Linked DNA regions of Cytobacillus luteolus. Each later gene encodes a partner of the first gene's protein in a complex. Links are inferred from orthologs where the notes say so. Each region holds a gene or a part of one and is shown on either strand. Other genes may lie near its edges.

What was found.
Region 2: the proteins of accD (region 1) and accB are in contact, whole or in part, in a solved structure (PDB 8UXZ), measured with the Escherichia coli proteins. The link is inferred for Cytobacillus luteolus from one-to-one orthologs.

Annotation. Positions count from the first base shown.
Region 1 is NZ_JAGGKM010000004.1:319,275-336,044, reverse strand. Bases 8,021-10,871 are described here. They hold accD (acetyl-CoA carboxylase, carboxyltransferase subunit beta), read left to right. Parts: upstream 8,021-8,939; coding sequence 8,940-9,803; downstream 9,804-10,871. Other genes in these bases: accA (acetyl-CoA carboxylase carboxyl transferase subunit alpha), read left to right, coding at 9,797-10,774; J2Z26_RS13655 (FadR/GntR family transcriptional regulator), read left to right, coding at 8,174-8,797; ystJ (NADP-dependent malic enzyme), read left to right, coding at 8,021-8,164. Outside these bases: J2Z26_RS13695 (DRTGG domain-containing protein), read left to right, coding at 1-400; J2Z26_RS13690 (YtpI family protein), read right to left, coding at 461-760; J2Z26_RS13685 (DHH family phosphoesterase), read left to right, coding at 937-1,875; J2Z26_RS13680 (YtzJ family protein), read right to left, coding at 1,942-2,130; sporulation membrane protein YtrI, read right to left, coding at 2,261-2,803; sporulation membrane protein YtrH, read right to left, coding at 2,761-3,099; dnaE (DNA polymerase III subunit alpha), read left to right, coding at 3,297-6,686; more of ystJ, read left to right, coding at 6,926-8,020; pfkA (6-phosphofructokinase), read left to right, coding at 11,061-12,020; pyk (pyruvate kinase), read left to right, coding at 12,069-13,829; J2Z26_RS13630 (FxsA family protein), read left to right, coding at 13,954-14,346; sporulation integral membrane protein YtvI, read right to left, coding at 14,393-15,511; J2Z26_RS13620 (DUF441 domain-containing protein), read left to right, coding at 15,665-16,126; citZ (citrate synthase), read left to right, coding at 16,433-16,770.
Region 2 is NZ_JAGGKM010000003.1:19,915-36,627, forward strand. The notes cover bases 1-2,794. They hold accB (acetyl-CoA carboxylase biotin carboxyl carrier protein), read left to right. Parts: upstream 1-1,039; coding sequence 1,040-1,549; downstream 1,550-2,794. Other genes in these bases: J2Z26_RS08480 (methyl-accepting chemotaxis protein), read right to left, coding at 1-751; accC (acetyl-CoA carboxylase biotin carboxylase subunit), read left to right, coding at 1,562-2,794. Also shown: more of accC, read left to right, coding at 2,795-2,920; J2Z26_RS08495 (Asp23/Gls24 family envelope stress response protein), read left to right, coding at 2,943-3,350; transcription antitermination factor NusB, read left to right, coding at 3,479-3,868; bifunctional methylenetetrahydrofolate dehydrogenase/methenyltetrahydrofolate cyclohydrolase FolD, read left to right, coding at 4,144-5,010; xseA (exodeoxyribonuclease VII large subunit), read left to right, coding at 5,030-6,385; J2Z26_RS08515 (exodeoxyribonuclease VII small subunit), read left to right, coding at 6,378-6,611; J2Z26_RS08520 (polyprenyl synthetase family protein), read left to right, coding at 6,613-7,509; dxs (1-deoxy-D-xylulose-5-phosphate synthase), read left to right, coding at 7,754-9,643; J2Z26_RS08530 (TlyA family RNA methyltransferase), read left to right, coding at 9,651-10,496; ahrC (transcriptional regulator AhrC/ArgR), read left to right, coding at 10,826-11,275; DNA repair protein RecN, read left to right, coding at 11,309-13,030; SpoIVB peptidase, read left to right, coding at 13,161-14,450; sporulation transcription factor Spo0A, read left to right, coding at 14,709-15,512; J2Z26_RS08555 (YycC family protein), read right to left, coding at 15,605-15,760; J2Z26_RS08560 (glycerophosphodiester phosphodiesterase), read left to right, coding at 15,821-16,540. UniProt on the Escherichia coli protein: This protein is a component of the acetyl coenzyme A carboxylase complex; first, biotin carboxylase catalyzes the carboxylation of the carrier protein and then the transcarboxylase transfers the carboxyl group to form malonyl-CoA.

The DNA.
Region 1 (16,770 bases):
TCAAATGATAGGCAGACAGCCACAGGTTGGGGATACAATCGATGATATAGTAACAAATCGTTTTGTTGAAATTGTTGGAGATAAAAAAGACGAAGAGGTATATCGTTGTGAAGTGTCTCCACAAATGACGAACTATCTAGGTACAATTTCATATGGTGTTTTTACAACGATTGTAACTGAAGCAGCCAATAGGGTATTACGCTCCTATAAAAAAGGAGACTTAGTAATTGAAAACATAACCATTTATTTTATAAAGCCCGTTCAAATTGACAGTATGATTGATATTAAGCCAAAGGTTCTAGAGGTTGGTAGGAAATTTGGTAAGGTAGACGTTGAGGTATATAATGAAGGTGTTGTTGTAGGTAAGGCCTTAATGATGGTTCAAATTATTGATCGCTAAGGGGCTCATATAATAAACGTAACAAAAAAAGGGACTTTCTCCGTCCCTTTTTTCTATGCATTATTTAGCTTGGTTTGCTTCTTCAATCGCTAATGGTAAATAGTATTTGTAAGCTCGATAGCCAGCCCATATACTTCCCCCACCTACAAGTAAGAACACAATTCCTACAACAGTAGAAACCGTCGAGGTATGAAGGAAAAACTGGTTAATTGCAAAGAATAACACAAATAATCCTAAAGCAATGCTTGACTTCGCTGATACCCAGCGCTTTTCAACCGGACGCTTTGTACGGAAATATTTAGCTTTATAGAAGATATAAAAAGATAAAGAGAATATAATTAGTATAACAAAAATAGGCATTTTCAAAATCCTCCTTGATAGTACAACCTATCCTTATTTTACATACAAATTCGCTATAATTCCACCCACAATAATTTGACAGCTTTTTGAACAAAATTTATTACACGATGCTATTTTCTTATTTTATAATAAAGAAAGGTAAATAGTTGAAAAAAAGGTTCTAAAAGGAGCGTAAAATGAAAGATAAAATTTTAGAGGCTATTAAGCAATTTGATACAATTATTATTCATCGTCATGTGCGCCCGGACCCTGATGCATATGGTTCGCAGGGTGGGTTAGCAGAGATGCTAAAAGCATCCTATCCTGATAAGAATGTTCTTATAGCAGGAGAAAATGAAGACTCACTAGCATTTTTAAACAAAATGGATACTATTTCGGATGAAGAGTACGAAGGTGCTTTAGTAATTGTGTGTGATACAGCTAATCAAGAACGAATTTGTGATCAACGCTATGGCTTAGGGGAGTTATTAATTAAAATTGACCATCATCCAAATGACGATCAATACGGAGATGTAATTTGGGTAGATACGAATGCAAGTTCATCGAGTGAAATGATCTATGAGCTATATTTACATGGAAAACAACAAGGTCTTCACTTAAATACAAATGCAGCAAGATTAATATATGCTGGTATCGTAGGTGATACGGGCAGGTTTCTATTTCCAAGTACAAATCCTAAAACGTTCAAATATGCAGGAGAATTAGTTGAATATAACTTTTTATTTTCAGTTTTATATGAAAATCTATATAGTACTAAACCGAATGTAGCTTCCTTAAGTGGTTATATTTTGCAGAATTTCACCCTTACTCCAACAGGTGTGGCATCAGTCATAATTAAGGATGAAATGCTAAAAAAATATAATGTCAAACCAACAGAAGCTTCTCAACTGGTAAGTATCTTAGGAAATATTGAGGGAATTAAGGCATGGGTCTTTTTTGTAGAAGAGGAAGATCAAATCAGAGTAAGATTACGCTCAAAAGGGCCTGTTATAAATCAAGTGGCTAGGCGATATAATGGTGGGGGACATCCTTTAGCGGCAGGAGCTTCAATTTATTCATGGGATGAAGCGGAGCAAGTCGTGAGAGACTTAGAAGAAATCTGTAGTAACGATTAAAAAGTCGCCCTTTTAGCGACTTTTTCTATAAAAAATATGGATAAATGTACTTATGAGGTCTGTTTATTACTTAACCTTTTCAGGAATAAACCATGATCCTACATTTGTAATATCTTCGTGAACTTGCAGATTGAGAGCTTGAATCTCCTTTTTTAAAAGGGTAGCAATCTCGAATGATTCGGCATAAGCAGAATAACCCGCTTTAATTAGGTCAAGCTTTTCCTGTACAATTTTCCGGCGGTTTAAAATTTTCATGACTCATCTCCCCCTATAGTTTATTCTAGAACATTCGTGACATAAGCCTTTGTTAGTTCTATTCTATACATTAGGGGTGAGAAATGCCAGTAATTTTTAGAAAATTTCAACAAATGTTCACAAAAAACAATTAGATTAAATCAATTTTTAGTAATATCTCCATTGTGGTATCGAAGTAAATGGTATAAACTTGAAGGCGATAATTTTTGTCATCAATTTCATATACCTTATTTTCTATAGTTTGTCGTAATAGCTCTTTATTTCGTGAGACAGTTTCAATGTCTTTCGCAATAAGATGATTAAGGTCTTTTTTTACTGCTGTTTTTAATTGATGGATGGTTAGGCCGGCAAGCTCAATTTTCCTTGTGTCCAAAAATTCAATGTCAATTTCTTGGATTTTAAGCTTACTTTTATTTTGTTCATTTAACTTTTCATAGTCCTCTAGAAGTAATTTTTTTTGATCTTTTAAATCATCTATAGTAGCGATCTGTTCCTCCAAAAGTTGGATTTGCTTTTCCTGTAGGACTCCATACATATACAAAAATACGAACCAGCTTATCAATGCACCCATGAAAACTCCTGCGAAAAAACGTTGCCATCCTGGTTTTTTGTAATAAGGTGGTATTCTCATTATGATACATGCTCCTGGGTGAACCACTGTATAATCATCCAACCTGTTTGTGCTCCACCCATCGCTGAAATGATTAAAAGGCTTTGTTTGAAAATATCCTTCGTTTGTCCTTCAAGAATTCCTCGCTCGAAACTGTTAAATGCATCAAAGGTTCCACCAATGGCAGCAACTAACGCCCAGATTTTTAATTTACCCGCAAATTTAAAAATATAAGTCAACGGGGCATCCCCTGATAAAAAAGCTCCAATTCCACCAATTAGCGCTCCTCCTAATAAAACACCAAGCGCGATAAAATAGCTCTGAATAAAGGCTGGAATAAAACCATCATTGAGATCCAACAAAACCATCTCCTTAAAACAGAATAAACGAAAAAACAAATGTTAGTTATATATATGGACAATCATGACTAGTTATGTTTATCTCTGGATGAACTAAAGAAATAAAACCAAGTTCATATTTATTTGTCACTTAATTTCATTAGTTCTATAATTGATATAAATATTTAATAATATTTTTTAAAAAGGTGGGGTAGCTAGTGTCCTTTGTACATCTTCAAGTTAGAAGTGCGTATAGTTTGTTAAATAGTCCGTCCAAAATAGAAGACCTTGTAAGTAAAGCAAAGGCACTTGGTTATAAGGCAATCGCGTTAACGGATGAAAATGTGATGTACGGAGCAGTCCCTTTTTTTAAGGAGTGTAAAAAACAAAACATCAAACCAATTATCGGGTTAACAGTATCCATTATTGGTGATCAATTGGATAGTGAAGAAACCAACACGTCAGCTTTTCCTCTGGTATTGCTTGCTATTAATAGTGCAGGGTACCAAAACCTCTTGAAAATTAGTAGTATAGTTCAATCAAAATCAAAAGCAGGTATGCCTAAGAAGTGGTTACCCTATTATAGTAAAGGCTTATTAGCCATTTCACCTGGACTAGTAGGTGAAATTGAACAATCCATCTTAAAGGATAATGTTGATGTAGCGAAAAGAGTGATAAATACATATAAGAATATCTTTGGTTTAGAAAATTTCTATTTATCAATTCAGGACCATGGTTTAAACGAACAGCAAATGTTAAATAAAAGTCTAATGGAACTCTCTAAGGAGTTAATGGTAAAGCCTGTAGCAACAAATGATGTCTATTATTTAAATAAAGAAGACTCTTTTGCACATGAGTGTCTCATAGCAATTAAGAATGGTAATAAACTATCAGATGATGATCGAATCAAACTACCTAGTGACCAATATTACATGAAACCTATATCAAATATGGTAGAGTTATTTCGGAATTTCCCAGAAATACTCGAAGAAACATTGAATATTTCTAACAGATGTAATGTAGAGATAGAGTTAGGGAAAACAGCATTACCAAAATATCCTACTCCTATGAATGAATGCTCGAATGATTACCTAGAAAAGGTTTGTACAGAGGGGCTAAGGGTAAGGTTCGGAGAAGAAATTAAAACGAATTATCTTGAGAGACTTACATATGAACTAGATGTTATTAAATCTATGAAGTTTAGTGATTACTTTTTAATTGTATGGGATTTTATGAAGTTTGCACATTCAAATGGGATATTAACTGGACCTGGTAGAGGTTCTGCAGCAGGGTCACTAGTTGCGTATGTTCTTAATATTACAGATGTCGATCCTATAAAGTATCAGTTACTATTTGAACGGTTTTTAAACCCAGAGAGAATCTCCATGCCTGATATTGATATTGATTTTCCAGACAATCGACGAGATGAAGTAATAGCCTACGTTGCTCAAAAATACGGTCAACTACACGTTGCTCAAATTATTACCTTTGGAACTTTAGCAGCTCGGGCGGTACTTAGAGATGTTGGACGGGTTATGGGGATTCCACCGAAGGAAGCAGATTATATATCAAAACAAATTCCATCAAGTTTAGGTATAACACTTAAACAGGCGATTAAAGAATCAAACTCTTTACGCGAGTATATAAGTAGCTCTGAACTTGGTAAAAGACTATATGAGACTGCCATAAAACTAGAAGGTCTTCCTAGACATACGTCCACACATGCTGCAGGAGTTGTTATTAGTGAAGAACCTCTTACTAACTTGGTGCCAGTTCAAGAAGGACATAACGAAACCTATCTTACTCAATATTCAATGGACATTCTTGAGGAATTAGGACTGTTAAAAATGGATTTCCTCGGCTTGCGTAACTTAACGATTTTGGATAATATTCTATCCTACATTCGAAAAGAAACAGGGAAAAGGATCCAATTAAACAACATACCTTTCAATGACGCTAAGACATATGAACTATTGAGTAGCGGGGATACTACTGGGATTTTCCAATTGGAATCAGGAGGTATGAGAAAAGTTCTTGAAAATCTTGAGCCGACTAACATAGAAGACATTGTGGCTGTAAATGCACTCTATCGTCCTGGTCCAATGGAAAATATTCCAACTTATATAGAACGAAAACATGGTCGTGAACAGATTGTCTATCCGCATGAAGACTTGAAAGAAATATTAAAAACGACTTTTGGTGTAATTGTTTATCAGGAACAAATCATGCAAATCGCAGCTACTATGGCTGGTTTTTCATTAGGTGAAGCTGACCTTTTACGAAGGGCTGTTAGTAAAAAGAAGAAAGAAGTTCTTGATGAAGAAAGGGAACACTTTGTAAAGGGCTGCTTAAATAAGGGGTATACTCTTGAAACATCCCATTCAACCTATGATTTAATTGTCCGTTTTGCAAATTACGGATTTAACAGGAGTCATGCAGTTGCATACAGTATCATTTCCTATCAATTAGCCTATTTAAAAGCAAACTACCCACTCTATTTTACTGCAGCATTACTTACAAGTGTGATAGGAAATGAAGATAAGATTTTTCAGTACAGTAGAGAAGCAAAACAAAAAGGTATAAAACTATTACCTCCATCTATTAATAGCAGTAGTTTTCCTTTTACAGTGGAAAAAGGTTACATCAGGTTTAGTTTAGCAGCTATAAAAGGAGTAGGAGTTGCTGCACTAAGAGAAATACTTCAGGTGAGAAAGCAGAAAAGATATAGTGATCTTTTTGATTTTTGTATGAGGACTTCAACAAAAAACGTAAATAGAAAAACACTTGAAATGCTAATCTCTTCAGGAACTTTTGATGAATTTGGGGAGGACCGCGCAACGTTATTAGCGTCATTAGATTTAGCAATAGAACATGCAGAATTAGTTCGGCCAAGTGAAGATGGGCAATTCGACCTATTTATGAATGATGAATTTAATTTAAAGCCTAAATATATTAAAGTTGATCCATTTTCTCCGGAAACTAAACTGAAGTTTGAAAAAGAAGCACTTGGATTCTATTTATCAAGTCATCCGACTACCCCATACGAACCACTATTCAAAAAGATGCTTGCCAAACCTATTGTGGAGCTAGCTCCATCTAAGTTCGATACATCTGTGAAGCTAGGAGTTTATATAACAAATGAACGAACCATTCGTACAAAAAAAGGGGAAGTAATGGCATTCTTAACACTTAGTGATGAATCAGGAGAGATTGAAGCGGTTACTTTCCCAACTATTTATCGAAAGTTTTCTACCAAACTACAAAAAGGTACAGTAGTGTTAGTTGAAGGGAAAATCGAGTTAAGGGACCAAAGGCAGCAGTTAATCGTAAAAAATGTAGTATCTATTGAAGAACTAAAGTCAATGAAAGAAGAATCGTCCTCCTTGTATCTTAAAATTGAACCAATTCATAAAGAAGGATCTACTATACAAAATATACACGCGATTTTAAAAAAGTACCATGGTTCAACACCAGTCATCATCTATTATGTGGATGAGAAGAAAACATATAAGCTACAAAAGGATAGTTGGATAAATAGTAGTGAAGAGTGCCTTAATAGGTTAAAGGAATTAGTAGGAGAAAAAAATGTTGTATTAAAAAAACATTAATCTTTACATAAAACAAAATTATGTTATATTGTAAAGGTATCAGTGTGGTCTGACCACTTTTGGAATTTTTATTTTATGGCTAGTATTTATACAATGATGTAATTTACCTTTTTTAAAATTAGGTTGTGTTAAAGCCTAGTGTAAGTTGACCCACTTGTTGATTTCTGCGGAAAGCGAATGCCTGCAGCAGAAATCAACAGGTTGTTTTACATAGCCTAAAACTATGAGGAGTGAAAATAATGACCCTACGTGAAGAAGCATTACATATGCACCTAGTAAATAAAGGGAAGTTAGAATCAAAATCAAAAGTTCCTGTTAGAAATGCAAAGGATTTAAGTTTAGCCTACTCACCTGGAGTGGCCGAGCCTTGTAAAGCAATCTATGATGATAAAAATAAGGTTTATGATTATACAATGAAAGGTAATATGGTAGCCGTTGTTTCTGATGGAACTGCCGTATTAGGCCTTGGCAACATAGGACCAGAGGCAGCTCTTCCGGTTATGGAAGGTAAAGCAGTGTTGTTTAAGAGCTTTGCTGGTGTTGATGCATTTCCTATCTGTCTAAATACTACAGACATAGATAAAATTGTCGAAACTGTAAAATTACTAGAACCAACATTTGGTGGAGTGAATTTAGAAGATATTGCTGCACCTAATTGTTTTGTTGTTGAAGAACGATTAAAGAAAGAAACAAATATCCCAATCTTCCACGATGATCAACATGGTACTGCAATCGTTACAGTTGCTGGACTAGTGAATGCATTAAAATTAGTTGATAAAAAGATGTCTGAAATTAAAGTAGTAGCAAACGGTGCTGGTGCAGCAGGAATCGCTATTATCAAGCTTTTATATCGTTATGGTGTAAGAGATATTATTATGTGTGATACTAAAGGAGCTATCTACGAAGGCAGACCGTACGGAATGAATTCAGTTAAAGAAGAAGTAGCTAAATATACAAACAATGCACGAGCAGAAGGTTCGCTGCAAGATGTAATAAAGGATGCAGACGTATTTATCGGGGTTTCTGTGGAAGGAGCACTTACTGCAGAAATGGTTTCAAGTATGAATTCGGATCCAGTTATTTTTGCAATGGCTAATCCAAACCCTGAAATTATGCCAGAAGAAGCAAAGGCTGCAGGTGCTAAAGTTGTGGGGACAGGTCGTTCAGATTTTCCAAACCAAGTAAACAATGTTTTAGCGTTCCCGGGTATTTTTAGAGGTGCACTCGATGTTCGTGCAACTCATATTAATGAACAGATGAAAATTGCTGCTGTTGAAGCAATTGCGAGCTTAGTCTCTGAGGAAGAGTTAAGTCCGGATTATGTTATTCCTGCCCCATTCGATGCTCGTGTTGCCCCGGCAGTAGCTGCAGGAGTAGCAAGAGCTGCAATGGAAACAGGAGTTGCAAGAATAGTAGTGGACCCTGAAGATGTGGCAGAAAAAACACGTAAATTATCTATTATAGGTAAAGGCGAGTGATTCAAGAAGGTGACCTCTTCAAATTCGAAGGTATATATTGAAATATTAAAACAAATACGTTCTATCATTGTGGCAGACGGACTTGTTGCCGGAGATAAAATTCCGTCCGAACGAGAGCTATCCGAACGCTTAAAGGCTGGAAGATCTTCTGTACGAGAAGCATTACGTTCTCTGGAACTCCTAGGTATTATTGAGACAAGAAGAGGAGAAGGCACTTTTATAAAAAATTTTGGAGACCACCAGCTTGTTCAAATATTAGGCACGTATATATTAGAAGATGTAAAAGTTAAAAAAGATTTAATTGAAACAAAGTATTTAATTGAACGTGATAGTATTGTTTTAGCCTGCGAGAGAATGAGCGAGAAGCAATTACAAAGTCTTAGTGAACTTATTAATACGACAGAATTTACACGTCATGAGTTTTTTAGCGGAGTGGTAAAGGGAATTAATAACAGTTTATTTCTACGACTTTGGCAAGTGATTAGTGAGTATTTCCTAGTGCTACAAGTCCAAGACCCTACTAAAAATAATAAATCACTCTATCAAGAACTACTTGATGCTTTTTCTTCAAAAAATGTGGAAAAAGCATTACATATCTATGAAAAGCTCGCAATTAAAGAAATTGTCGAATAACGTATGACATGTTTCAACAAAATGTTTGGGCTTGTTTCGTTACAGTAATAGAGAGAGGGAACTAAAGAAAGATTGCTTTGTTCTATTATCTCTATATAGTCCGTAAACTGTAGGGTTGCTATTAAGTAAGGGAGGTTTATGCTTGTTAAAAGATATATTTGTAAAGAAGAAAAAGTATGCTTCTATTCCATCTGAACAGGCAAAGCAAGATGTACCTGAAGGAATAATGACAAAATGTCCAAACTGCAAGAAGATCATGTATACTAAAGAATTAAATAAAAATTTGCGAGTGTGTATGAATTGTGACCATCATCATATGATGAATTCACATGACAGACTCCAAAGTTTACTAGATGAAGGTTCATTCATGGAATATGATAGAGAATTGCTCTCTCAAAATCCATTAGGATTTCCTGATTACCTTGAGAAACTTGAAAAAGATAGAAAAAAAGCTAGAATTAATGAGGCTGTTGTAACTGGTGAAGGTAAAATAAACGGTAACAAAACGGTTATTGCCATTATGGATTCAAGTTTTAGAATGGGGAGTATGGGTTCAGTAGTAGGAGAGAAAATTACGAGAGCCATTGAAAAAGCATCAGAATTAGGTGTGCCTTTTATTATCTTTACAGCCTCAGGCGGAGCGAGAATGCAGGAAGGCGTTTTAAGTTTAATGCAGATGGCAAAAACAAGTTCAGCGTTAAAAATGCATAGTGATAAGGGTGGATTAATCATTTCAGTTATGACTCACCCAACAACAGGTGGAGTTTCTGCTAGTTTTGCCTCTTTAGGAGATTACAATTTTGCAGAACCTGGTGCTTTAATAGGATTTGCAGGTAGAAGAATTATTGAACAAACGATTCGTGAAGATCTACCTTCTGATTTCCAAACTGCGGAGTTTCTTCTTAAGCATGGACAATTGGATGCAGTTGTTCATCGTCAGGATTTGAAAGAAACACTTGCTAATGTACTAGATATACACCAACCTGGAGGTGAGTTGAATTGGTAGGAGAATTGGAATTTGAACGTCCGGTTATAGAATTAAGGAAAAAAATCTCAGAGTTAAGAGAGTTTACGAAAAATACAGATGTAGATTTAACGGATGAGTTAGAGAAGCTAGAAGGTAGACTAGCAAAATTAGAAAACGAGATTTATGGAAACATGAAGCCGTGGGACAGAGTTCAAATAGCACGACATCCAGAACGTCCTACCTCTCTCGACTATATTAAGCGACTGTTTACGAATTTTTTAGAATGTCATGGGGACCGCTACTATGGAGATGATGAAGCAATTGTTAGTGGAATTGCAAAGTATCATGGTCTTCCTGTTACAATAATTGGTCACCAACGTGGGAAAGACACGAAGGAAAACATTCGTCGCAATTTTGGAATGCCTCACCCAGAGGGGTATCGTAAGGCTCTTCGTTTAATGAAACAAGCGGAAAAGTTTAACCGCCCTATCATTTGTTTTATTGACACTAAGGGTGCATATCCTGGGAAGGCAGCAGAAGAGCGTGGTCAAAGTGAAGCGATAGCAAAAAATCTATTTGAAATGGCCGGTCTAACCGTTCCAGTTGTATGCATTGTAATAGGTGAAGGTGGAAGTGGTGGAGCTTTAGCGTTAGGAGTTGGGAATCATATACATATGCTAGAGAATTCCACTTATTCTGTTATTTCTCCAGAAGGTGCAGCTGCATTACTTTGGAAAGATGCTAGTTTAGCAAAGAAAGCAGCAGAGACGATGAAAATTACAGCTCCAGATTTAAAAGAGCTTGGAGTAATTGATGAAATTATCCCTGAGGTTAAAGGTGGAGCTCATAAGGATGTTGAAACACAAACTGCACATATTGACCGTGTATTGAGAGAGTCACTTTCATTATTAACTAAAATGGGGAAGGTTGAATTAGTTAAACATCGTTATGAAAAGTTTAAATCGATTGGTGAATTTCAGAGTACGAATGATTATATAGGTGTACAGTAATATTGCCAAGAACGTGCGATTCCATTATCGGGGCACGTTCTTTTGGTTTTGATACTTAAGAATATTATCTTTCATTAAAGAAACAATAAATAAGTATAAAAACATTCTCAACTACTCTTCACTTTATTGTTGTAAATTTGACACATAGTTTTCTATGTATTCATTTATCACTCTATTGTCTTCAATAATTCTTCATGGTATGTTAAACAATGAATAGTAGCAACGCACTCATGTGAATGCATATAGGAATGTTACATATCGAACTAAATTAACCTGAGGTGAGACTATGAAAAAAATTGGTGTACTAACTAGTGGTGGAGATTCGCCAGGAATGAATGCAGCAATTAGGGCTGTTGTTCGTAAAGCAATTTTTCATAACATTGAAGTATACGGTGTATACCAGGGGTATCAAGGATTAATAAACGGTCAAATTAAAAAGCTTGAACTTGGTTCCGTAGGTGATATAATCCATCGTGGTGGTACTATGCTATATACATCCCGATCTGAAGAGTTTAAAACAGCAGAGGGCAGGCAAAAAGGAATTGAACAACTAAAAAGCCTTGGCATAGAAGGACTAGTTGTAATTGGTGGAGACGGTTCTTATCGTGGCGCAAAAAAACTAACAGAACATGGATTTCCATGTGTTGGTGTACCTGGAACAATTGATAATGATATTCCAGGAACTGACTTTACGATTGGTTTTGATACTGCGCTTAATACAGTAATTGATGCAATTGATAAAATTCGCGACACGGCTACATCTCATGAGCGTACATATGTTATTGAAGTTATGGGTCGACATGCTGGGGATATTGCACTTTGGTCAGGTTTGGCAGGAGGTGCTGAAACAATTCTTATCCCTGAAGCTGATTATGATATGAATGATGTAGTTTCTCGTTTAAAAAGAGGACATGATAGAGGTAAGAAACATAGTATAATTATTGTTGCTGAAGGTGTTGGAAGTGGAGTAGACTTTGCCAAAGAGTTAACCGAAGCAACTCAATTAGAGACGAGAGTCAGTGTGCTTGGCTATATTCAACGTGGTGGTTCACCTACTGCATTTGACCGTGTTCTAGCTAGCCGTTTAGGTGCTCGAGCTGTAGAGTTATTAATAGAAGGTAAAGGTGGACGCTCTGTAGGTATCGAGAATAATAAGCTGGTTGACTATGATATTCTAGAAATTCTTGAAAGACCACATAAGATTGAGGAAAATATGTATCAATTATCAAAAGAATTGTCTATTTAGAATGGGTGTGGAATCGTTTCCACAATTGATAGAGGAGGTAGTTCAAAAATGAGAAAAACTAAAATTGTATGTACAATAGGTCCCGCGAGTGAAAGTGTAGAGATGCTTACAAAGTTAATTGAGGCGGGTTTAAATGTAGCCAGACTTAACTTCTCACATGGTGACTATGAAGAGCACGGGGCGAGAATAAAAAACATTCGAGAGGCTTCAGAAAAAACAGGTAAAACGGTTGCTATACTTCTTGATACCAAAGGTCCAGAGATTCGTACTCATACTATGGAAAATGGGGCAATTGAATTAAAAGAAGGCTCAACAATTATTGTTTCCATGACCGAAACAGTAGGAACGCTTGAAAAATTTTCAATTACATACCCTGGTTTAATAGAAGATGTGAATATTGGCTCAAAAATTTTATTGGATGATGGATTAATTGGTCTAGAGGTTCTTTCAATTGACCACCAAAATCAAGAGATTACGACGAAAATACTAAACACCGGAACCCTTAAAAATAAAAAGGGTGTCAATGTTCCAGGGGTGCAGGTAAAACTACCAGGCATTACTGAAAAAGATACAAATGATATTATCTTTGGGATTGAACAAGGTGTGGATTTTATTGCAGCTTCGTTCGTACGACGTGCTTCAGATGTACTTGAAATTCGTGATCTTCTAGAAAAGCATAATGCCTCAACTATTGAAATTATTCCTAAGATTGAGAATCAAGAAGGTGTTGACAATATTGATGAAATTCTTGAGGTGTCTGACGGTTTAATGGTCGCTCGTGGTGACTTAGGAGTAGAGATACCAGCTGAAGAAGTACCATTAGTACAAAAGGAGTTAATCAAGAAATGTAACGCCTTAGGTAAACCTGTAATTACTGCAACTCAAATGTTAGATTCAATGCAACGTAATCCTAGACCTACACGTGCAGAAGCAAGTGACGTGGCTAACGCTATCTTTGATGGGACAGATGCAATTATGCTTTCTGGAGAAACAGCGGCTGGAAATTACCCTCAAGAAGCTGTTCAAACAATGCATAATATCGCATCACGTGCTGAAACAGCATTACAATATCGTGAAATGCTTTCTACTCGTAGTAAGCAAAGTGGAATTACAATTACAGATGCAATTGGTCAATCTGTGGCACATACTGCTTTAAATCTAGATGTTTCTGCAATCATAACACCTACTGAAAGTGGTCATACTGCTAAAATGATTTCAAAATATAGACCTAAGGCACCTATCATCGCTGTTACAACTAGTCCATCAGCATCTAGAAGATTAGCACTTGCATGGGGAGTATATCCACAAGCTGGAAGCATAGCAACATCAACAGATGAGATGTTAGATATTGCTGTTCAAGAAGGGATACAATCTGGTATCATTACACCAGGGGACTTAGTTGTGATAACTGCCGGAGTACCAGTCGGTGAAACGGGCACAACTAACCTTATGAAAATTCATGTGGTTGGTGATGTGATCGTGAAGGGACAAGGAATTGGTAGAAAAACAGCGTATGGCAAAGCTATCATTGTTAAGTCTGGTGAGGAAGCTAATCGCAAAATGGAAGATGGAGCGATCCTTGTTACTGTTGGAACAGACCGTGATATGATGCAAGCACTTGAAAAAGCCTCTGCTCTGATTACAGAAGAGGGTGGGCTAACAAGCCATGCTGCAGTTGTAGGACTTAGTTTAGGTATACCAGTAATTGTAGGTGTAGAAAATGCTACAACACTTATAAAGGACGGGCAAGATATTACTGTAGACGCGTCACGTGGCGTGATTTACGATGGTCATGCTAGTGTGCTTTAATTTAAATAAATGAACGTTAATGTTTAAAGAGAAGGGATGATCTTTCCTTCTCTTTTTGTTTTTCTAAGCATATAATAGTGGGACAAGAATAATTTTGTTATAAAGAGATTCGGGGGTTAAGACAATGTTTCGTATACTTTTTGCACTGATTATAATTGTTCCGGCATTAGAAATTGGATTACTTGTGTTCTCTGGAAATACAATTGGGGTATGGCCAACCATTCTATTAATAATCGCCACTGGTGTAATAGGAGCATGGTTAGCAAAAAAACAAGGAATAGAAGTTCTAAAAAAGGCACAGGAGGACATATCCTACGGATACCCACCAGCCAATGCTATTATGGATGGTATTTGTATTTTAATAGGAGGAACACTACTATTAACTCCCGGTTTTATAACAGATGCATTAGGATTTTTTCTGTTGTTACCACCTACTAGAAATACCATAAAGCCATTGATTGGAAGGATTATTCAAAGAATGATAAATAACGGTCAGTTTACCATTATTAGAAGATAACATATGAAGAAAAGAGGGGAAGCTCAATGAGTCATCCCCTCTTTTTTTATGCAGATTTATTGTTGATAATAAAGCTCCATAAGTCCCTAAATACCCCAGCAGTACTGAGGGTTTTTATGATTACAAGTAAAACTGGGCCGATAATTAAACCTAGAAATCCAAATAATTTAAAGCCAACGAATAAGGAAATGAGTGTTGCTAATGGGTCTAACCCAATACTTGAAGATAAAATTTTAGGCTCCATAATTTGTCTTTGGACAATGACGATTACATAAAGAACGCCCAACCCTAAGGCTAAATGTACATCTCCACTTAATGCAGAATAGATGATCCAAGGTACAAAGACTAGCCCTGTTCCTAAGTATGGTAACACATCAACTATACCGATTAATAAAGCAATGGTGATTGCGTAATCTACTCGTAAGACAAGTAATCCAATTAAGACAATAACCGTAGTAATAGAAATCAATGTAGCTTGTGCTTTAATAAATCCAAATAAGGCTTTTTGTAGATCAACAAAAACGGTTTTGCCTGACGTACGAGCCTTTACTGGAAGTATTTTTCTTCCGATACCTACTAGACGATCCCAATCCTTACTGATAAAAAACGTAGCTAATAAAGAAAAAATTAGTACTGTTGCAGCGTTTGGAAGCCAACCTAAGAAGTTAGGAATATTTTGTAAGATTGTTTGAATAAATTGCCCAACATTTGTGGCAACTGTTGTCCCGACATTTTGAATATTTTCAATGATGGTATTTTGCTGCCCGCTTTCCAAATTATTAAATAGATTAGTAAGCTGATTATACATAGGAATTACCTGAGCGGTAATTATTTCTTCTATATATACTACTAGCTTCTCAAAATGGGAAGGAACTACATTAGCTAAATAGTTTGCACCTGAAATAATCTCAGCAATCAATAAGGTTAATAAACCTGCAACTATAGCAAAGACCAGTATAAGTGCTATAAAAACAGCTAAGGTTCTAGGCATTTTCCCTTTGTATTGAAGAAAATTAACCAATGGATTAATAATAAAAGCAATAACAAGCGCAATAATAAAAGGATAAGTAACAGTTGATAATAAATATATTGTGATGAGACCAATTACAACGATTGCAAGAACCAACAGGAATCGTAATACACTATATAAATGCTGGATAGTCAAATAGAAAACCTCCTGTCTTAGGGTAATATCCTTATTTTACATTCTTATATAATTTATGGAAAGTACAAACCCTTAATTAGTGACTTATATCATGGTAGAAAATATTTTTATATGGTACGATATAGTAGTTGTAAAATAGGAAGGATGAGTAACTTGTTTAATCAAGCTACCTTATTTTTGCTTGTCTTGTTAGCAATAGGTGTGGTCGGGAAAAACCAATCACTAATAATAGCAGTAGCGGTACTTCTGGTATTAAAGTGGACTGGATTGGATTCTAAATTTTTTCCGCATATCCAAGGTAAAGGCATAAATTGGGGGATTACACTAATTACTCTAGCTGTTTTAGTACCAATTGCGACTGGAGAAATAGGTTTTAAACAACTTGGTGATGCAGTGAAATCACCATATGCTTGGATAGCACTAGCATCTGGTATTGCCGTGGCATTGATTGCTAAAGGAGGAATTCATCTCCTTGCAGATGATCCACACATTACCACTGCTCTTGTATTTGGAACTATTATTGCAGTAGCTTTATTTAAAGGGGTTGCAGTAGGGCCCTTAATCGGTGCTGGAATAGCCTACTTAGCAATGAGGCTTTATAATTTTTTCACATAATATTTTTGTGTTATAATATTTATGGTCTTACTATACCTGTTGTGATTCACAAAAATCTGATAATTAGGTATAATAATAGATAAGATTGCATCCTTCCTACATAGAGCATTTATATGCAATTTTATCCTATACTAGATGTCACCTACTTTTTTGTGGTGTACACTTAATGGACGCTTGTAATTGTAAGCATTTACTTTTTAAAAAATGAAGTTATGTAATGTGTTATATTGAACAAGCGCTCACTTGGATAAAGTCCAAATCAATACTGGGGTAATGGGGAGATTTTTAAAAAAAGGAGAGGTTTTTATGACAGCAACACGCGGTCTAGAAGGGATTGTAGCAACTACATCTTCTATCAGTTCTATTATCGATGATACCCTAACTTATGTTGGGTATAACATTGATGACCTTGCAGATAATGCAAGTTTCGAAGAAGTTATTTACTTATTATGGCACCGTAAATTACCAACTCAAAATGAGCTTGCAGAATTAAAGCAACAACTAGCCGAAAATGCAAGTTTACCACAAGAAGTATTAAATCATTTTAAAACTTACCCAATCGACAAAGTCCATCCAATGGCAGCACTTCGCTCAGCTGTGTCTTTATTAGGTTTATATGATGAAGAGGCAGACAATATGGACGA
Region 2 (16,713 bases), on another replicon or contig:
GATTAGCGTGCTCTAATGAGTTTGTAATGTCATAAATTGTGCTTGTTTGATTTTGTACGCCTGATGCGATTTCAGAAATAGCAGTGTCCATTTTCTCAGATGCAAAGTAACTTTCCTTACTTTGATTACTCACTTGTTTAATGGTTGTAGAGATAATCGCAGTATGATCCTCTAGTTGCTTCCTTCTTTCTAAGTCATTAACAAGCATTTCCTCAGTCTTTGACTGAGCTAACAAGATATTTTTAGACAACTGGTCAGCCATTTTTAATTGAAAGGATAGTAGAATTGTTACTAGTAAAAATAGGAGATAGATGGTTCCATAATTTTTTGTTTCTAACACTAGTTCAGAATGATGCAAATAGGTAAAAACAGTTAATATTAGTAACCCCAAACCAGCTCCAAGAAAGAGAGTAGAGCGCTTCATGTAAATGGCAGACGTAGCTAAAATAAAATAAACGAGAAAATAAGCTGTTGGCGAGATACTACTTTGCATAATTGTAAAGATGACAGTTGCTACAAACAAAATGGCGATGTACGGAATGGCTGTTATAAAACGATTTGTGTAATGCAGAAAAGCAACTACTGAAACTCCGATAAATCCTCCAATAATAATAGATAAAATGAGAGCAAGTTCTTTTCCTAATGCAATATCAACAATGGCAGCTAGAATAACAGATACGAAGGTTGCTTTAACAACTAGCCCATTTTTACGAATTAAATCCTCTATTTTCATTTTTTCAAGAGAAAACATGAAACACTCCTCCACAATACAAATTAATTATTGATGGATAATTTCGACTAATTTGTAAACAATCCTTCTTTTTTTTACAAAAAATGTTGAAATATGATTGAAATAGGAAAGCGTTTCCAAATTACTTAATAAATTTTAGGTAAATTCAACTAGACTAACATATTGCTATTGAATTCATTGAAGATAGTATCGTATCATATTAGTAGGTGGTACTAATACTAACATTTAATTTTAAAATATGGTATTCTTAAAGTAAGATGGATCGATATGAACTAAGGAGTGTAATGGATGCTTAAAATTCAAGAAATACGCGAACTAATTAAACTTGTAGACCAATCTTCTATTGATGAGTTTACTTTCGAACATGATGGCTCAAAAATTAAAATGAAAAAACATAACGACAATACTGGGTCAGTAATGAAACATGTAAATCAAGAAGTACAACAAGCTCCAGCAGCTGTTCAGGAAACTGTTCAACAAGCACCTACTGCTGTGGCAGCACCTGTAGCTGTACAAGCAGAGGCTCCAAAATCGGTAGAAGCAGCATCAACAGAAAACTTACATAAAATAACTTCACCAATGGTAGGAACTTTTTATGCAGCTCCATCACCTGATACCGAAAACTATGTTAAGGTTGGAGACCGCGTAAATACGAATAAAGTTGTTTGTATTGTGGAAGCTATGAAACTTTTCAATGAAATTGAAGCGGAAGTTAATGGAGAAATAGTTGAGATTTTAGTGAAAAATGGACAATTAGTAGAGTACGGACAACCACTATTCCTAGTTAAACCTGAATAAAGGGAGACTGCTATGATTAAAAAATTGTTAATTGCAAACAGAGGAGAAATTGCCGTTAGGATTATTCGAGCGTGCAAAGAATTAGGTATAGAAACAGTTGCTGTTTTTTCTGAAGCAGATCGTGAAGCCCTTCATGTCCAACTTGCAGATGAAGCCTATTGTATCGGGCCTACTGCCTCAAAAGATAGCTATCTAAATGTTACGAATATCATTAGTGTAGCAAAGCTTACTGAAAGTGAAGCTATTCATCCGGGTTATGGATTTTTGGCTGAAAATGCAGACTTTGCGGAGCTTTGTCGTGAATGTAATATTACATTTGTTGGGCCTAGTCCTGAAGCTATTTCAAAAATGGGGACAAAAGACGTAGCTCGTGAAACGATGAAGCAAGCGGGTGTACCGATTGTTCCAGGTTCACAAGGGATTATTAAGGATACAGATGAAGCAATTGCTTTGGCTAACGAGATGGGTTATCCTGTCATCATTAAGGCAACTGCAGGTGGCGGTGGAAAAGGGATCCGCGTTGCTAAAACAGAGGAAGAGTTAGTAAAAGGAATCAATATAACTCAACAAGAAGCAGCCACTGCATTTGGAAATCCAGGTGTATATATTGAAAAGTACATACAGGATTTCCGTCATGTTGAAATACAAGTATTAGCAGATAATTTCGGAAATGTGATACACTTAGGTGAACGTGATTGCTCCATTCAACGCCGATTACAAAAGTTGGTTGAGGAAACTCCATCTCCAGCTCTTGATGCTACGACAAGAGAAAAAATGGGAGAAGCTGCTGTTAAGGCAGCAGCAGCAGTTAATTATTCTGGTGCTGGAACAGTTGAGTTTATTTACGATCACAATGCAAATAAATTCTACTTCATGGAGATGAACACTCGTATTCAAGTAGAACACCCTGTAACAGAGATGGTTACGGGCGTTGACCTAATTAAGGAACAAATTAAAGTGGCTTCTAATGAAAAGTTATCTATTACGCAAGAAGATGTAACCTTTACTGGTTGGTCGATTGAGTGTAGGATAAATGCAGAGAATCCTGAAAAGAATTTCATGCCTTCACCTGGAAAAATTGAAATGTACTTACCTCCTGGTGGATTAGGAGTTCGTGTTGATTCAGCAGTATATCCAGGCTATGTGATTCCACCATTTTACGATTCGATGGTTGCAAAATTAATTACATACGGTGCAACTAGAGAAGAAGCAATTGCTAGAATGAAGCGTGCATTAAGTGAATTTGTCATTGAAGGTCCTGGTGTTCACACGACAATCCCGTTTCATTTAAAGCTACTAAATCATGAAAAGTTTGTAGATGGTCACTTTAATACAAAGTTTCTTGAATTATATGAGGTAATGAAGTCATAAACTATTACTGGAGGTGCTAGTTATGTCAGAGAATAACGTGTTAGAAATGAATCAAGGTAACAATAGCTTAGGTAAAGTTGAAATTGCACCAGAAGTGATTGAAGTTATCGCAGGAATTGCAGCTTCTGAAGTAGATGGCGTAGCACAGATGAGAGGAAATTTTGCATCTGGTGTAGCTGAAAGACTTGGTAAGAAGAATCACGGTAAAGGTGTAAAAGTAGATTTAACAGATAACGGTATTACAATTGATGTTTTCTGTGCAATGAAGTTTGGGATTTCTATTCCTAACGTTGCTCAAAAGGTTCAAGATAATATTCGTCAAGCACTGTTAAATATGACGGCACTAGAAATCGACGAAGTTAATATTCATGTTGTTGGTGTATTGTTTGAAAACCAAAAGCAAGAGCAGCAATACGAACAAGAAATGTAAACAAAATTTATTAACCTATGGGGGTCTGCGCATTTTGCGTTGACCCCTATTTTATTATAAAAGAAAAATATGCTATTATCTAAAGTGGAATAGTCGACAAACTTCGTACATAAAGGAGAAAAGAGTAAATGAAACGACGTACAGCAAGAGAAAGAGCACTACAGGCTCTATTTCAAATAGATTTAAGTGACAATGACCCAAGAGAAGTTATCACAAATGTGTTAATGGAAGGGGAAGAAAGCGATCCTTTTCTAGAGCAGCTTGTTTTAGGGGTAGTTGAAAACAAAGAAGAGATAGATACCATACTACGTGCTAACTTGGAGAAATGGACACTAGAGCGCGTAGCTAATGTAGATCGTTCCTTACTCCGCATGGCCATTTTTGAAATGAAATATATCGAGGAAATACCAGTAAACGTAAGCATGGACGAAGCAATCGAACTAGCAAAAACATTTGGGGATGACAGTTCAAGTCGCTTTATTAATAGTATCTTATCAAAAGTAAAAGAAACATTATAAATGCTCTTTCGTATGGTTTGTTGTTTAAATTTCAGGCTCTAAGTTGATTGGAGGGGAAGGCACTTGACTCCTGCGGGAAGTAGAGGAAAGGTCGAGACCCCGCAGACCGAAGGTTGAGGAGGCTCGACTTCCTCCCCGCGGAAAGCAAGTGCCTGGACCGGAAATCAACGGACTTTATTAAGAGTGCAATATAAAGATTTGTTTAGTTAGTCTAGTTTCATCTGTCTTTGTAAGTTTTTATATAAAAAATACAATACATATAGGGAGAGATTCAGATGACAGCTCAAATTATTAGTGGTAAAGAGGTTGCAGCAGAAATAAGAGGTAGAATTTCAGAAGACGTACTACGTTTAAAAGAAACAGGAATCATACCAGGATTAACTGTAATTTTAGTAGGAGATAACCCCGCATCTAGATCATATGTTACAGCAAAACAAAAAGCTTGTAATGACACAGGAATACATTCCACATTACTCGAATTTCCAGAAACCATGACTGAAACGAATTTACTAAACGAAATAACAAAGCTGAACAATGATCCAGAAGTGCACGGAATTCTTGTACAATTACCTTTACCAAAACACATTAATGAATTGGCTGTTATCGAGCATATTTCACCTAATAAAGATGTAGATGGATTTCACCCAATAAATGTAGGCAGAATGATGACAGGTCAAGACGCGTTTCTACCTTGTACACCATTTGGAATTGTAGAAATGGTTAAATCAAAACAAATACCGATTGCTGGAAAACATGTGGTCGTTATTGGTAGAAGTAATATAGTTGGTAAGCCAGTAGGACAACTTTTCTTAAAGGAAAATGCTACTGTTACTTATTGTCATTCAAGAACAACGAATCTCAAAGAAATCACAAAACAAGCGGATATTCTTATTGTAGCAGTAGGTAAAGCCCACTTTATCGATGGTGAATATATAAAAGAAGGTGCAGTGGTAATTGATGTAGGCGTTAATCGTCTCGATACAGGAAAACTTGTTGGCGATGTGTTATTTGAAGATGCAAGTCATGTTGCCGGGTACATTACACCTGTCCCAGGTGGGGTTGGTCCAATGACAATTACAATGCTACTTTACAATACAATTTTATCAGCAAAAACAAGTTCAGAGCAAATGAGTAATATATAGGCTCTCAAGGGGTTTTTTTATGAGTGAAGTTAGGTACCTAACCGTTACAGCTTTAACCAAATACATAAAACGTAAATTTGATGTTGATCCACACCTTCAGGATGTATTAGTGAAGGGGGAAATTTCGAACTTTAAGGCCCACAGTCGTGGGCATATGTATTTTACGATAAAGGACCAAAATGCCAGAATACAAGCAGTCATGTTTTCTGGCCAAAACCGTAACATGAAATTCACACCTGAGGATGGCATGAAGGTGCTAATTAGGGGAGAAATTTCTGTTTTTGAAAGTAATGGAAATTATCAAATTTATGTAAAAGAGATGCAACCTGATGGGATTGGTAATTTATACTTAGCCTTCGAACAGCTAAAAAAACAGCTAGAACAAGAAGGTCTATTTCATTCAGATTATAAAAAACCAATCCCAAAATTCCCAACATATATTGGAGTCATTACTTCGCCAACAGGTGCAGCTATACGAGATATTTTAACTACCATAAAGAGGCGTTATCCAATCGGGAAAGTGATTATCCTCCCTGCTTTAGTTCAAGGACAAAACGCTCCTTCTTCTATTGCTAATGCCATTTCTACAGCAAATAACTTAGGTTACTTAGACGTTTTAATCGTTGGTAGAGGTGGAGGATCTATAGAAGAACTGTGGGCATTTAATGAAGAAGTCGTTGCCAGGGAAATTTTTAAATCCGAAGTTCCAGTAATATCAGCTGTCGGACACGAGACTGATTTTACAATAGCAGATTTTGTGGCGGATTTACGTGCACCAACCCCGACTGCAGCTGCTGAGCTTGCAGTACCACATATGGTAGATTTAGCGGATAAGCTTTTATCAAGGAAAACACGTTTAATTAGAGCACTTAAGTCCACAATTGGCTATGAACAAGAACGGTTTAATAAATTACAAAATTCCTATGCTTTCAGGCATCCAAAAAATCTTTATGTACAAAAGGAACAACAGCTTGACCGCCTATACGAACGATTAGAAAGAGCGGGAACGAGAAACTTAGAAAGAAACCAGGAGAAATTTGAACGGTTATCCGTTCGACTTGAACATAATCACCCTGAGGAGCAAATCAAAAAGGCAAATGAACGTTTCTTGCAGGTTAAGAAAATATTGCAAAAAGAAGTGAAACAAATTGTAAATCAAAAACAATTTATGTTTTCTTCTACCCTTTCAAAATTAGAGGCATTAAGTCCTTTGAAGATAATGGAACGAGGCTACAGTCTGGTATATGATCAGCAGGAAGCACTGGTGAAGAGTGTGAAGGGTGTAAAAGCTGGGGAGTCTTTAAGCGTACAGTTACAGGATGGTAAAATTGATTGTAAAGTTGTTGGTGTAGAGGAGAGGACATTACATGACTGAAGAAAAACAAATGACATTTGAAGATGCCATGGAAAAGTTAGAAGAGATTGTAGAACGATTAGAAGAAGGCGATGTTCCTCTTGAAAAAGCGATTAGTTACTTTCAAGAAGGAATGAAATTATCAAAGCTGTGTCATGATAAGCTTCAAAACGTTGAGAAACAAATGGATCAAATTTTACGCGAAGATGGAAAGCTAGAGCCCTTCACTATTCAGGGGGATGAATAGAGTGACCACATCAGATTTTGAAAAGTTCCTTGCTCAAAATAAAGAGATGATTGAAGCAAGTCTTCCTGTTATGATTGAACGCTTGCATTCACCAGAAGTATTAAAAGAAGCGATGATGTATTCACTAAAAGCTGGGGGTAAGAGAATAAGACCATTATTATTATTTGCTACCCTTGATAGTTTCAAAAATTGTTTCGAAATTGGCTTACCTGTTGCCTGTGCAATTGAAATGATTCATACCTATTCTCTTATCCATGATGATTTACCAAGTATGGACGATGATGATTTAAGAAGGGGAAAACCGACAAATCATAAGGTATTTGGAGAAGCAAATGCAATATTAGCGGGAGATGGACTGCTTACATACAGTTTTCAACTGATATCAGATATGGATCATTCAGAGGTTACACCACAAATGAAGCTAGACCTTATTACTAACCTAGCAAAGGCAGCAGGGCCTGAAGGGATGGTAGGCGGTCAAATTGCTGATATGGAGGGAGAAGGGAAGAACTTAAGCTTAGAAGAGTTAGAGTATATCCATATCCATAAAACAGGGAAGATGCTAGCGTTTAGTGTAATTGCTGGTGCTATTCTTTCAAAGGCAAGAAATGACCAAATTCAAAAATTAGAAAGCTTTGCTTATCACATTGGGCTAGCTTTTCAAATTAGAGATGACATTCTTGATATTGAAGGTACTGAGGAGAATATAGGTAAACGTGTTGGCAGTGATCAGCTTAATGAAAAAAGTACCTATCCATCTCTACTTACAATGGAAGGCGCGAAGGATAAGTTAACATTTCATATTGATGAAGCAAAAAACATATTAGCTAGCATAGAGTTAGAAAATACAGATAAGCTTTTAAAGATTTGCGATTTGATTGCTACACGTAATCATTAAGGATTAAATTGAGGCAAGAAAATGTTTATGGTATACTCATAGTGGTAAATTCTATTAGTATACGGCAACTATTATCTTTATTTAAATAGTGAAAACAGATTGATGTCAATATACTTAGAATTGCCGTTATCACGCAGGTGTTAACGGCTATTTTTACAATTAGAAAAAGTTATATTAAAATGAACTAAAATCGATTCAATTAATTGGAAATTACAATGAAATTAAATGAAAGTGAGTGGTCTATTTGGATCTTTCATCAATAAAAAGCCCTCAATTCCTAAAAAGTATGAACAATGAGCAGCTAGAAAAGCTTAGCTCTGAGATCCGTCAATTTTTAATTGAGAAGCTTTCAGCTACTGGAGGGCATATAGGTCCTAATTTAGGTGTAGTTGAATTAACAATTGCACTACATAAGGAGTTTGAGAGTCCAAAAGACAAGTTTCTTTGGGATGTTGGTCATCAATCGTATGTTCATAAGATTCTTACAGGTAGAGCCTGTGAATTTGATACATTAAGACAATATAAAGGATTATGTGGGTTTCCAAAGCGTATTGAAAGTGAGCATGATGTTTGGGAAACAGGCCATAGTTCAACTTCTTTATCTGCAGCAATGGGAATGGCGGTTGCAAGAGATCTGAAGAAATCCAAGGAATTTGTTATTCCAATTATCGGCGATGGTGCATTAACAGGCGGGATGGCACTAGAAGCATTAAATCATATTGGACATGAAAAGAAAGATATGATTGTTATCTTAAATGATAATGAAATGTCAATTGCACCGAATGTTGGTGCACTACATTCAGTATTAGGTCGCTTACGTACTGCAGGGAAATACCATTGGGTTAAAGATGAACTAGAGATGCTACTTAAAAAAATACCAGCGGTTGGTGGAAAGCTTGCGACAACAGCTGAACGTGTGAAGGATAGCCTCAAGTATCTACTAGTTTCAGGTGTATTCTTTGAAGAACTCGGCTTTACTTACTTAGGACCAGTTGATGGACATAACTTTGAAGACTTATTTAGTAACCTTCAATATGCTAAAAAGACAAAAGGTCCAGTGCTTTTACATGTTATAACAAAGAAGGGTAAAGGCTATCACCCTGCTGAATCTGATACGATTGGGACTTGGCACGGTACGGGTCCTTATAAAATTGAGACAGGGGACTTCGTTAAATCAACTACTACAGCTCCAGCATGGAGTGCTTTAGTAAGTGAAACAGTCAGAAAGGTAGCTAGAGAGGACGAACGAATAGTTGCTGTAACTCCTGCAATGCCTGTTGGTTCAAAGCTCGAAAAATTTGCTCAGGAATTCCCGGACCGAATGTTTGACGTAGGGATTGCCGAACAACATGCAACCACAATGGCAGCTGGACTAGCAACCCAAAATATGAAGCCTTTTTTAGCGATATATTCAACATTCTTACAACGTGCATACGATCAAGTTGTTCACGATATTTGTAGGCAAAACTTAAATGTTTTTATCGGAATAGACCGTTCCGGGCTGGTAGGTGCAGATGGAGAAACACATCAAGGTGTGTTTGATATTGCGTTTATGCGTCATATTCCTAATATGGTTCTTATGATGCCAAAGGACGAAAATGAGGGTCAACATTTAGTTTATACAGCATTAAAGTATGATGATGGTCCTATTGCACTTCGTTATGCAAGAGGTAATGGACTAGGTGTTAAAATGGACGATGAGCTAAAAACAATTCCAATCGGCTCATGGGAAGTAGTAAAAGAGGGTGAAGATGCAATTATTCTTACCTTTGGTACAACCATTCCGATGGCGCTAGAGGCTGCTGAACAACTTGAAAAGGAAGACTTTTCAGTAAAAGTGATAAATGCAAGATTCATCAAACCAATGGATGAGACTATGCTTCATGAGATCTTTGCTCAGAACATTCCAGTTTTAACACTTGAAGAAGCAGTATTACAAGGTGGGTTTGGTAGTGCGGTATTAGAATTTGCCCACGATCATCACTATCAGTCTGTAATAGATAGAATGGGTATTCCCGATAAATTTATTGAACATGGTAGCGTGAATGCTCTGTTAGAAGAGATTGGATTAACGACTGAAGAAGTTATCAATCGAATCCGTAAAATAACACCTATAAAACAAAAGAGGGCTTGAAAAAAGAATGGGTACTAAAAAAGAACGACTTGATGTACTTCTGGTTGAGCGTGGATTAATTGAAACGCGTGAAAAAGCAAAACGTACCATTATGGCAGGGCTTGTTTATTCAAACGAGGTTAGGTTAGATAAGCCAGGAGAAAAAGTAGAAATAGATATCCAGCTTACGGTAAAAGGAAATGTCATTCCCTATGTTAGTAGGGGAGGGTTAAAGCTTGAAAAGGCCTTGAAGGAGTTTTCTCTCGATATTTCAAACAAAATCCTATTGGATATTGGTTCATCTACGGGAGGTTTTACGGATTGCGCCCTCCAAAATGGTGCATTAATGTCTTATGCAGTAGATGTAGGATATAATCAGTTGGCTTGGAAACTTCGTCAGGATGAGCGTGTGGTTGTAATGGAAAGGACAAACTTTCGATATGTCACACCGGCCGACTTAAGTAAAGGAATGCCACAATTTGCTTCAATTGATGTTTCCTTTATTTCCTTGAAACTAATTTTACCAGTTTTAAAAACACTTTTAGTAGCTGACAGTGATGTAGTTGCTCTCGTAAAACCCCAATTCGAAGCAGGCAGAGAGCAAGTCGGAAAAAAAGGAATCGTACGAGATGCAAAAGTACACGAACAAGTACTCTCAACGATCATCGATTTCTCAATTGGACAGGGCTATGATTGTAAAAATGCGTCCTTCTCACCAATAACCGGTGGCGATGGTAACATCGAATTCCTTCTACATCTACACTGGACTGGACACAAGGAAACTGGAGAAAAACAACTAAAAAAATCAGTAGAAACCATAGTTGCCGAAGCCCATGCAACATTAAAAGCAAATAAAGAAACAACAGGAGAATGACGTTTATCGTTATTCTCTTTTTTTTCTATTTAATACTTTAGGTAACTTTAATACTATGTTGATTTCCCCTGAAGGTACGAGACTCCTGCGGGAGTAGCGCGTCAAAGTGAGACCCCACAGGCGCAAATCGCCGAGGAGGCTCACGGACCGCCCTCGGAAAGCGAGGTCCTTCAGCGGAAATCAACAGGCAAGTTTTACTATCCCTATTTAGACAACATACTTCGACAAAAATAGGAAAAAATACCGAAAAAAATGTACTTTTTTTCAAATTTCATATAACATAACAGGTATAAACATACAACATTTTTGAATAATGGTGAGGTGAGAAAATGAATAAAGGTCAAAGACATATTAAGATTAGAGAAATCATTGCAAACAATGATATCGAAACACAGGACGAACTAGTGGATATCTTAAAAAATGGTGGCTTTAATGTAACCCAAGCAACCGTATCAAGAGATATAAAGGAACTTCACCTTGTTAAAATACCTATGTTGGACGGAAGATACAAGTATAGCCTACCAGCAGACCAACGGTTTAATCCGCTACAGAAGCTTAAAAGGTCACTTATGGATGCATTCATTAGAATAGACAGTGCTGGTCATATGTTGGTTATGAAAACAATGCCTGGTAATGCAAATGCAATTGGTGCCCTAATTGATAATCTAGACTGGGATGACATTTTAGGAACAATTTGCGGAGATGATACAATCCTTATTATCTGTAGAACGCCAGAAGATACTGAAATTATTTCAAAACGCTTCTTAGACATGCTGTAAACGATTTAAAAATAAAGTCTAAGGTGAGATTATATGTTAGCTGAATTATCAATAAAAAATTTCGCAATTATAGAATCACTCTCTATTTCATTTGAAAAAGGCTTAACAGTTTTATCAGGAGAAACTGGTGCTGGTAAGTCCATTATCATCGATGCCATTCATCTACTCGTTGGTGGTCGTGGATCTGCAGAATTTGTTAGGTACGGTGAGAATAAAGCAGAGATTGAAGGGCTTTTTTTATTAGAAGATGTTCATCCTTGTTATGATAAAGTTAAAGAATTTGGCATTGATGCCACAGAAGGTATGGTTGTTTTACGAAGAGATATTTTGAGTAATGGAAAAAGTGTCTGTAGAATCAACGGAAAGTTAGTGACTATTTCCATTCTTCGTGAAGTTGGCAGAACATTAATGGATATTCACGGACAGCATGAGCATCAAGAGCTTATGAATTCGGAACTACACCTTTCTTTGCTTGATCAGTACGGGGGAGAAGTGGTTGATGAGGCTTTAACAGAATATAGAGACATCTATAAGCAATATACCGAACTTAAACGAAAACTAAAGGAATTAAGTGAGAATGAGCAGGAAATGGCTCATCGCTTAGACCTTTTACTGTTTCAGCATAAAGAAATAGAGAAGGCGAATTTAGTAATCGATGAAGACATTCAACTTCTTCAAGAGAGGAAGAATATCTCTAATTTTGAGTCTATTTTTGAAGGGCTCAATAAAAGCTACGAAGCACTAAGCGGGGATCAAAAAGGCCTAGACTGGTTGGGACATGCTATGGGTCACACAGAAGATATTTCTGAAATTAATGATTCATTAAAAGAAATACATGAAACTATCTCCAATAGTTACTACCTACTTGAAGAAACACTATATAAAATCCGTCAACAGTTAGATGCTTTGGAATTTGATCCAAATAAATTAGATTTAATTGAAAGTAGATTGAATGAAATTGGTCATTTAAAGAAAAAATATGGACAGACGGTTGGAGATATTATAGAGTATGCTGCAAAAATAGAGGAAGAAATCGAGAAAATCCAAAATAGAGATCATCACGTAGATAACATTAAAAAAGATCTAACCTCCGTAACCGATGATCTAAGTCTAGAAGCTAAAAATCTTACATCCATTCGTAAGAAGTTTGCAGTTGAATTAATCCAGGCCATCCATCGAGAACTTCGTGAACTATACATGGAAAAAACTGTTTTTGATATTTACTTCAAACAGGTAAAAGGTTCCTATGAGGACCCACTCTTAGATGGGGAAAATGTAAAGTACACCTTAAATGGGAATGATGAGATAGAATTTTATATTTCAACAAACCCTGGTGAACCGATGAAGCCCTTGGCGAAGGTTGCTTCTGGTGGAGAATTATCGAGAATTATGCTAGCGATGAAGAGTATTTTTTCTAAGCATCAAGGAATCACCTCGATTATTTTTGATGAGGTTGATACAGGTGTAAGTGGAAGGGTTGCACAATCAATCGCCGAGAAGATACATCGTGTTTCTATTGACTCACAGGTGTTGTGTATCTCACATCTTCCACAAGTTGCTGCAATGGCTGATACCCATCTATTTATTGCAAAACAATCAGAAGATGGGAGAACAAAAACCTCAGTTACACCATTAAATGAGGAAGAAAAAATAAAAGAAATTGGTCGTATGATTTCAGGAGTAGAAATTACAGATTTGACAAAGGAACATGCCAAGGAACTCCTTGGTTTTGCAACGAAAATAAAACAAAATTGAAATGCTATCCAAAAAGGGTAGCTTTTTTTAACCTCATTTCGGTTATAATTGTTCCGTTCTAGGGTCAAATTAAAGAATGTAGCCAAAGAAATTTTGGTGTGGGATTTAGGAGCGAGGAGAGTGAAGTGGATTGAATAGAGACAGAATGAGAAAACTTATAGGTACATTTCTCCTTGTTTCACTAGTCGCTTTAGGATTTTGCACGCCCTTAAAGGAATATATAGCAATACCAAAAGAATTAACGGTTTTTGAAGGGCAGAATAGCAAATTCGATCTTTCAGTACCAGTATCAGCCACATTAAATAGCGATAGCGATTCGATGACACTAAACAAGGAATCAGACTCACTTACGCTAAATACGCATGATAGTGGAAGAGGACAAATGCTTTTAGAATTAGCAGGTCTTCCCATTAAAAAAGTTGATGTTAATGTATTATCCGATTTTAAGGTTATACCAGGTGGTCAATCAATCGGAGTAAAACTGAATACTGTTGGTGTCCTTGTGGTTGGACATCACCAGATTGAAACGCAAGATGGTAAGAAATCTCCTGGAGAAATTGCAGGTATTCAAGTAGGAGACATTATTACAGAAATAAACGGTACAAAAATTGAAAAAATGAGTGATGTTACACCGTTTGTACAAGATGCAGGTAAAACAGGAAATCCCCTAAATTTAGTCATTTCTAGAGAAAATGAAAAATTCGAAACCAAATTAGTACCTCTTAAAGATAAGAATGACCATGCCTATCGTATCGGTTTATATATTAGAGACTCAGCGGCTGGAATAGGGACAATGACATTTTATCACCCAGAATCAAAAAAATACGGAGCATTAGGACATGTGATTTCTGATATGGACACCAAAAAACCAATTGTTGTCCAAGACGGACAAATTGTTCGTTCCACAGTTACATCTATTCAAAAAGGTAGTAACGGAGATCCTGGAGAGAAACTAGCGCGCTTTTCGGGTGGAAAAGATGTAATCGGTACAATTACACGTAATAGTCCATTTGGAATCTTTGGTGTTCTTTCAAAGGAAATTAAAAATGGAGTTATGGACAAACCAATGCCAATCGCTTTATCACATCAGATTAAAGAAGGCCCTGCAAAAATTTTGACAGTGGTTGATAACGATAAGGTTGAAGAATTTGACATTGAAATAATGAGTACAGTACCTCAAAAATTCCCTGCGACTAAAGGGATGGTTATCAAAATCACAGATGAAAAACTTCTTTCGAAAACTGGTGGGATTGTTCAAGGAATGAGCGGAAGTCCAATCATTCAGGATGGAAAAGTCATCGGGGCAGTAACCCATGTTTTTGTTAATGACCCAACATCAGGTTATGGTGTGCATATTGAATGGATGCTAAATGAGGCTGGGATCAATATTTATGAAAAAGATGGACAAAAAGCGAGCTAAATTTGCTCGCTTTTTCTTTGGAATTATGTTAAAAATATAGGTAAGTAAAGATAATTCGACAAAATCACAATGATTCAATTGTCAAATGGCGTATTTAGTCGAAAAACAGAGGAAATAGGAGAAAAAAATAGATTTTCTAGATTTTTTACTAATTTTTTAAAAAAATAGAGGATTTTATATTGCATTGTCGAATTCTTCCTTTAGAATAAATATATAACACAAAATATTTCGGACTTAGGAAATCGAGGAGGAAGAATTGTGAAAAAAATTAAGGTGTGTGTGGTTGATGACAACCGCGAGCTTGTAAGTTTATTAGAGGAGTACATTTCTAGCCAAGATGATATGGAAATTCTTGGTGTAGCATATAATGGTCAAGAATGTTTAAACATCCTAAAAGATAATGATCCAGACGTTCTGGTTCTAGATATAATTATGCCTCATTTGGACGGATTAGCGGTATTAGAGAAATTACGTGACATTAAAAAGGATAAACAACCAAATGTCATTATGCTAACTGCTTTTGGTCAAGAGGATGTTACCAAAAAAGCGGTTGATTTAGGTGCATCTTATTTCATCCTAAAACCGTTTGATATGGAGAATCTTGCTAGTCATATTCGACAAGTGAGTGGAAATGCAGCACCAATTGTTAGACGTTCAGGTTCAACTTACAGAACTTCATCTATTCAGTCTACAGCTGAATCTAAGCCAAGAAACTTGGATGCGAACATAACAAGCATTATTCATGAAATAGGAGTACCAGCTCATATTAAAGGTTACCTATATTTACGTGAAGCGATCTCAATGGTTTATAATGACATTGAACTATTAGGTTCTATTACTAAAGTTCTATACCCTGACATTGCGAAGAAATACAATACCACAGCTAGCCGTGTTGAACGTGCAATTCGTCATGCAATTGAAGTAGCATGGAGTCGTGGTAATATCGATTCGATTTCTTCTTTATTTGGTTATACAGTGAGCATGACAAAGGCAAAGCCTACAAATTCCGAATTCATCGCAATGGTAGCCGATAAGCTTCGTTTAGAGCATAAGGCTTCTTGAGAGGGTAAGGACGAATAGACTTTAATTGAAATTATATTTTTAAATAAAATAAAGCCCAATTAATCAAAAAAAGATTAATTGGGCTTTTTCTTTTATTCATTATTTTTTGAAGCCTCATCCTTTTTATCAAGCTCCATCATTTTCTGAATAAGAATATGCTGTGGCATGTGCATGATTTGTTCAAGTGGAACATTTAATGCCTTTGCTAATCTCTGAGCTGTTTCTGCGGATATTTGTAATGGTCGCATTTTGGTAGCCTCCTACATTTACTATGTAGTAAGTATATCAAAAAAACGGAGGTTATTCTTATGACAAAGATTTTTGCCCATAGAGGTGCTTCTTCTACACATCCTGAAAATACGATGGAAGCCTTCAAGGAAGCTTTGAGAGTCGGAGCAGAGGGGATTGAGTTGGATGTGCAATTAAGTAAAGACGGTGTCGTTGTTGTCATTCATGATGAAACAGTAAACAGGACAACAAATGGGAAAGGGTGGGTCAAAGAATATACGTATAAGCAATTACAGAAATTTGATGCAAGCTATAAATTCTCTAAAAAACTAGGTGTTTGTAGAATTCCCTCATTAGAAGAGGTTTTTAGTTGGGCAACTGATAATAATATGATTCTTAATGTAGAATTAAAAAATGGATTAGTGGAGTATGAAGGCATTGAGGAAAAGGTGTTGGAACTAATTTATAAATATAATTTATCTAACCGTGTAATCATTTCATCTTTCAATCATTACAGTATGGTTAAGTTTCATCAGCTTGCTCCTGAAATTGAAACAGCACTTATTTATATGGAGGGGATTTATAAACCTTGGGAATACGCAGCTACATTAGGAGCAGGAGCTATCCATCCTTACCATCCTGTTGTAAAAGAGGAAACAGTGAAATTATCTCATGACCTAGGTATTGCCGTAAGGCCTTTCACTATTAATAAAATCGAATTGATGAAAAAGTTTGCAAGCTTTGGATGCGAGGGAATTATAACAGATGATCCTAAGAAAGCTATATCTGTGCTTAGATAAACTATATTCAGTGTTAAGGTTATTCGCTAGAATCCACGAGACTCCTGCGGGAGTAGCGTGTCAACGGGAGACCCCACAGGCGCAGAGCGCCGAGGAGGCTCCCGGACTGCCCGCGGAAAGCGAGTGGATTCTAGCGAATAACCCCTTGAACCCTTCCAAGACACTATAAAAAG